3 regions of the Moritella sp. Urea-trap-13 genome follow, and region 2 is predicted to be linked to each of the others. Evidence: predicted binding sites of a transcription regulator. Region 2 holds the regulator's gene; each other region holds the start of a gene.

Region 1 (2,272 bases), on a different contig from region 2:
CACATTAATAGCATCGCAGACCAAATCTGTATTCATGGCTTCAAGTATTGTTTTACCGGTAATTATTTCAGCTGCCATCGCCGCTGATTGCGTCATACCAGAACAGCCAATCGTTTCAATTAAAGCTTCTTCAATAATACCTGCTTTAACATTAAGCGTAAGTTTGGCTGCACCTTGTTGCGGAGCACAAGTGCCGACACCATGACTTAAACCAGAGATCGCAATCACTTCTTTAGGATTGATCATTCGACCTTCGATTGGAATTGGCGCAGATGCGTGGAGATCGCCGCGTTGAATCGGGCACATTGATTGGATTTCAGAAGAGTAGTGCATACAATTATCCTATTATATTTAGGAAAACAAGGCATCATCACATGTTAAATAACGGTTCAGTTAATAGTATGCATAACGCAGCTCTATTACTTCGATGCTATTTTACAGATTCACTTGTTCTCAAATTTAATAGGAGTCATCAGCCAGAGATTGGCGGTTAAGTAGGTGGCACCCCATCACCTTATGCCGTTATTTTAGAACTTAAGCACCTTTTTTAGCAAGCGTTGCTTTAGACCGGTTTTTTATATTAAACCTTTTTTATATAAGCACCGTGATTACCTTAGCAAGGTTTACTAACCGTACTCTCTAATTTTTAATGGCTTGCTAGCATCATAACTGTTTAATACATCTAATAGGTTTGCCGTGCTCAACGAAATGTCAGAGGGGGATGTAGGATCTTGAGTAAATTCAGCAGCTTGAGCAAGTTCACTCAAAGTAGGCTTAATTAACGAATCATGCGCTAATTTTTGCTGTAATAAATGCGAACTGTTTTGTACCACAGATTCCGGCACATATTTAGTATCGCCGACAGCCACAGCGACTTCTGGCGAAAAGCAGATTTCTAAACGCATTGCAGCCATATTGTTACTCGCCGCATATTCATTCAAGCGAACCATACGGGCAGCATCGTACGCTGACGTATCAACGACAGGTTGTTTAATTTCGATTTGTTTCTGATCACTAATGTCAGATGACAACATGCTTAATAGCAAAGCAAATTTTGCTCTATCACCATTTACAGCACATTTATTTAATTGTTGGCCAAGTTGCAGCTCATCAATTAAGGCATGTTGTCGTATCGATTGAACGTAAATAAGGTACCTCTTGAACAGAATTGCGCGCAGAACAACCAAATTTTGCCGCGAAATAATCAACTAGTAAGTTATCGGCCTGTTTTTCTAAATATTTAGCGGTTTATTCGAATTTTTTGTTCACAAACAGACATTTTCTGATATTATCCGTTCCGTACTTGTGGAGGGGTTCCCGAGTGGCCAAAGGGATCAGACTGTAAATCTGACGGCTCAGCCTTCGAAGGTTCGAATCCTTCTCCCTCCACCACAATTTATACTATGTTGCTTAGCATTATTGGCTAATGCACTATTTAATAGATAATAGCGACATAATGAAAGACAACATCTATATCGTTAGATGAAAAAAGTATTCGTGGAGGGGTTCCCGAGTGGCCAAAGGGATCAGACTGTAAATCTGACGGCTCAGCCTTCGAAGGTTCGAATCCTTCTCCCTCCACCAATTATTAAGACTATGTCGCTCGCATTATTGGCTAATGCACTATTAATCAAGTTAATAGATAAAGCGACATATTGAAAGACAACATCTATATTGTTAGATGAAAAAAGTATTCGTGGAGGGGTTCCCGAGTGGCCAAAGGGATCAGACTGTAAATCTGACGGCTCAGCCTTCGAAGGTTCGAATCCTTCTCCCTCCACCATTATTAATACTATGTTGCCATCAATGCATTATTGGCTAATGCACTATTTATTAGTTAATAGCAACATATTCAAAGACAACATCTATATCGTTAGATGAAAAAAGTATTCGTGGAGGGGTTCCCGAGTGGCCAAAGGGATCAGACTGTAAATCTGACGGCTCAGCCTTCGAAGGTTCGAATCCTTCTCCCTCCACCAACATTCTACTTTAATGATCTTACATTGTGGCCAATGTAGCTAAACATCGTTATCGTAAAATACCCATCTAGCAATAGATGACAAAAATAGAGAAAAATGTGGAGGGGTTCCCGAGTGGCCAAAGGGATCAGACTGTAAATCTGACGGCTCAGCCTTCGAAGGTTCGAATCCTTCTCCCTCCACCACTCTCTATACTTTTCAAATACTCTCTTCTTAATTACATATTATCTAATATTAATTTTCTATCTTTTCTGAACTATTGCTTAAATCTCAATTTATCTATCAATATTATC
Region 2 (2,272 bases):
TCACCAAACATCGTCAACATTTCAACTAATTTAACTTCAACTTCTTGCACTAGATTAATCACGCGACGGATCATTTGACCAGTTAAGTCTTGGAAATCTTGTGCCATTAGAATTTCAGTTAAGTACTGTCTTAAACTATCGGCATCAGAAACTGAAACTTGAAGGAAATCATCTAATAAATTACAAAGTTCTTTAAATTGACCGAGTTGCAAATCACGATTCATCAAGCTCTTCCAATTTGGCATCACTTGTTGAATACGATCGTTAAAGCTATCGGCGATTGGCAAGCAAGCTTCTACCGCATCCATGGTTCGGTTTGCCGCTTTATCCGTCATCTCGATCACGTAGTTTAAACGCTCTCGTGCATCAGGAAATTCGTCGTTAGCCAAGCTTTCAATACGCGTATCTAATTGGAAGTCTTCTAATGAATCATGTAGCTGGCGCGTTAACACACCGACTTTTTCAAAAAGCGCATCAGAATTTGTATTTTGAATATCGGTAATGATGTCATTTGCCATTTCAATCTGGTTACACTCTAACAGCGCCACCAATTCTTTAGCTTTTTCCAATGAAATCAAAGACTCTAGTTGTTCACTCATACTCATCCTTGATTATTGAATTCGTTCGAAGATCTTCTCTAATTTTTCTTTTAATGTCGCTGCTGTGAATGGTTTGATAATGTAACCATTTACACCTGATTGTGCAGCTTCAATTATTTGTTCACGTTTCGCTTCTGCAGTAACCATCAATACTGGAATATGGCAAAGCGCTTGATCCTTACGGATCTCTTTCAGCAGATCAATACCTTGCATTCCAGGCATATTCCAGTCAGTGACAACAAAGTCATAATCGCCATTTTTAAGCATAGGTAGCGCGGTGTTACCATCATCAGCTTCGTAAGTATTACTAAAACCAAGGTCACGCAAGAGGTTTTTAATGATACGTCTCATCGTAGAAAAATCATCAACGATAAGAATTTTAATTTGCTTTTTCAAGTTGCTCTCCAAAATAAGTAATTACAATATTTACCGGTCCTGATACCCATAAATATATTACTTCAATACTCAGGTACTAAATAAATAGTACCCATTAAACTTAATCATCAATCCAGGCATGCATGCGTGCTTTAACACGATGCATTGCTTGACTGTGTATTTGACTTACTCGAGATTCACTGACACTAAGCACTTCCCCAATCTCTCTTAGGTTTAACTCTTCATCATAATAAAGCGATAAAACTAAGCTTTCTCTTTCTGGTAATGTTTTAATGCAATCAGCCAGTGCTTGCTGAAAACGTTGGTCAGAAAAATCAGCACAAGGGGTACTTGATTTACCTTCATAAGCTGAATAAGCGTCTTCATTACTGACTGTCAAATCTTCAACCGCCAATATATGCCCACTATTAACATCCATCAACATACTATGGTAGTCAGTCAAGCTCACGCCTAATTCGCCAGCAACATCGGTATCTTTTGCATCCGTTCCCGTTTGTTTTTCGATCCGATCAATGGCCGCTGCAATATCACGACCATTTTTATGCACAGATCTTGGTACCCAATCTCCACGTCTCATTTCATCAATCATTGAGCCGCGAATACGAATACCCGCATACGTTTCAAAACTAGCCCCTTTAGAGCCATCAAAGTTACGCGCAGCATCCAGTAACCCAATCATACCCGATTGGATTAAATCATCTAACTGAACACTCGGTGGCAAACGTAGAAGCAAGTGATGGGCAATTCGTTTTACTAAAAAACTGAATTGCTCAACAGCCTGATTCTGTTGCGACTGGATGTTAGTGTAAGCGGATGCCTTATTCACTTCAATCTTCTACCCTGGCTTTGTTCTCAAACAGGTTCTCAATGAAAAACTCTAGATGACCACCGGCTTTATTCGGTACCGGCCAAGTAGCAGCTTTACTTGCCAATGCTCTAAACGCAAGTGAGGCAGGTGCTTTTGGAAACGCCTCTACCACCACTTTTTGTTTACGCACAGCTTGACGAACACTGTTATCAAACGGAATACAAGCAACAAGTTCTAATGTTGCATCTAAAAATCTGTCGGTAACACGAGTTAACTTAGTAAATAATTCTTGGCCTTCACGTAGACTGCGTACCATGTTGGCGACAATCTTAAAACGATGAACACCGTGTTCTTTAGATAATAATTTAATTAACGCATAAGCATCGGTAATCGATGTTGGTTCATCACACACCACCATCAAGATATCTTGTGAAGCACGGCAAAAACTTAATACCATGTCCGAAATACC
Region 3 (2,272 bases), 130 kb from region 2:
GCAAATTAGCGGCAAATTTTTGGCTTGGTTAATATAAATCGAAATCGGGATTTATACCTTATTGTGATAAATGTTTTATTTATTTTAAAACAACGGCTTACATCTATTATCGTAGTCTTATCTCTTGGCTTATTTATTGCATTAAAAACAATATATGAATTTTTAACTTAAAATAAGCAGAGAGGAAGATACAGTGGCCTTATATGTAAATACAAATGTAGCATCATTAAATTCACAGCGTAATTTGACGACCTCTACAAATGCGTTGCAAACATCATTTGAGCGACTATCGTCTGGTAAACGTATTAACTCTGCTGCCGATGATGCCGCAGGACTACAGATCGGTTCTCGTTTAGAGTCTCAGATAAACGGCTTGAATCAAGCTTCACGTAATGCTAATGACGGTATTTCATTAGCGCAAACAGCTGAAGGTGCACTCGACGAAACAACCAATATGTTGCAACGTATGCGGGTATTATCAATTCAATCGGGTAATGGTTCAAACAATGATGCAGATCGTGCTGTACTTAATAGAGAATACAGTCAGATGCAACAAGAGATGAACCGGATTGCGGATGATACAACGTTTGGCGGATTAAATTTACTTGATGCGAGTTTTAATCGAGACTTTCAAATTGGTTCGGATGCGAATCAAATTATCAATGTTAAAATCACCACCAATATGGATGCATTAGGCTTAGGTGTTGGTACTGCAACATCAGATATTTTAACAGAAGTTAATGCGCAAACAGCGATTGATAGTTTAGATGAAGCTATTGCGAAAGTCACTGAAACACGAGGTGATCTTGGTGCCAAGCAAAACCGTTTTTCATCAACAATCCGTAATTTAGCTAACATTTCAGAAAATGTATCTACGTCTAAATCGCGTATAATGGACGCAGATTTTGCTGTGGAATCCGCTAAACTGGCGCAAAATCAAGTATCACAACAAGCTGCAAGTACGATGCTTAGTCAAGCAAATCAGCAATCGCAAGTAGCGATGACATTACTACAAGGTTAACCACATCATTATTTTGGCTCAAGCGGGCCAAAATAGCATCCCTTCTTTTTTAGCACTGCTTGCTTACTCAGTATTTCATTATTCTGGTTAATTAATCGTGGCCTTCTTAATGCAAGCTTGCTTTGCTTTAATCTCACTTTATTTCTCTATACCCTATGCTAATCAGTAATATAGCTTACGCGTCAAAAATAAACATTTCTTATAACCAATTGAAAGTTAACGGTTATGCTTTTATTTCCTGGGTTATGTTGAAAAAAAACTGAAAAAAATAAAAATAACCCTAAAGGATGTATTTTTAGTGTCGATAACTTTTATGACAATACAAATAACCGATTATGAATAAGGGCTGTATTTTACATACACAGCAGTCCTTTACAGGATTTCTTTTAGGAGACGAATATGGCTGTTTATGTAAACACTAATGTAGCATCTTTAAATTCACAACGTAATTTGAGCAACGCTACCAATGATCTACAAACCTCTTTCCAACGTTTATCATCTGGTAAACGTATCAATAGCGCTGCTGATGATGCTGCTGGTTTACAAATTGGTTCTCGTTTAGAAGCTCAAGTGGGTGGTTTAAACCAAGCATCACGAAATGCAAATGACGGTATTTCACTCGCGCAAACAGCCGAAGGTGCATTAGACGAAACAACGAATATGCTACAACGTATGCGTGTACTTTCAATTCAATCTGCCAATGGTTCGAATAGTGACGCTGACCGTAATGCATTGCAATCAGAGTTCAATGAATTACAAACTGAAATTACGCGTGTATCAACAGATACAACATTCGGTGGTAAGAAACTGCTTGATGGTTCATATGATGAAGAAATCCAAGTTGGTGCTGATTCGAACCAAGTTATTGCATTGAAAATGACTTCAGGTATGGATTCAACGACATTAGGTGTGGGTAGTGCTGCTGCTAACATTTCAACTGCAGCAGGTGCGCAGGCGTCAATTGATCTACTTGATACAGCAATTCAATCGGTAACGGGTACGCGTGCTGATCTTGGTGCGAAACAAAACCGTTTCTCATCAACAATCCGTAACATTTCTAATATTTCAGAAAATGTATCGGCATCTAAATCTCGAATTGTTGACACCGATTTTGCGGCTGAATCAGCTAAAATGGCTCAAACTCAAGTGCAACAACAAGCGGCAAGTTCTATGCTAAGCCAAGCTAACCAAACATCACAAGTAGCGTTATCACTACTGTAATCGTTTCGGTTTATTGTTGCCCCGCACCTT

The links. Region 2 encodes FliA, which starts transcription of late flagellar genes. Its sites were predicted from a motif close to CTAAAGNTNNNNNNNNNNNNGCCGATA; they were not measured.
Region 1: CXF93_RS04390 (VC2046/SO_2500 family protein) is a predicted target of FliA. The motif match lies at 1,218-1,244, and genes of this name have one in related genera.
Region 3: CXF93_RS01525 (flagellin) is a predicted target of FliA. The motif match lies at 1,302-1,328, and genes of this name have one in related genera.

What each region holds. Positions count from the first base shown of each region.
Region 1 covers NZ_PJCA01000027.1:342,614-344,885, reverse strand. Annotated here, with positions in the region: gene CXF93_RS04395 (iron-sulfur cluster assembly scaffold protein) at 1-333, opposite strand, end outside; fluoride riboswitch at 457-523, opposite strand; gene CXF93_RS04390 (VC2046/SO_2500 family protein) at 627-1,187, opposite strand; tRNA gene CXF93_RS04385 (tRNA-Tyr) at 1,308-1,392, shown strand; tRNA gene CXF93_RS04380 (tRNA-Tyr) at 1,500-1,584, shown strand; tRNA gene CXF93_RS04375 (tRNA-Tyr) at 1,699-1,783, shown strand; tRNA gene CXF93_RS04370 (tRNA-Tyr) at 1,895-1,979, shown strand; tRNA gene CXF93_RS04365 (tRNA-Tyr) at 2,080-2,164, shown strand.
Region 2 covers NZ_PJCA01000001.1:212,236-214,507, forward strand. Annotated here, with positions in the region: gene CXF93_RS00895 (protein phosphatase CheZ) at 1-599, opposite strand, end outside; gene cheY (chemotaxis response regulator CheY) at 612-995, opposite strand; gene CXF93_RS00905 (RNA polymerase sigma factor FliA) at 1,096-1,821, opposite strand; gene CXF93_RS00910 (MinD/ParA family protein) at 1,823-2,272, opposite strand, start outside.
Region 3 covers NZ_PJCA01000001.1:338,956-341,227, reverse strand. Annotated here, with positions in the region: gene CXF93_RS01530 (flagellin) at 194-1,021, shown strand; gene CXF93_RS01525 (flagellin) at 1,421-2,242, shown strand.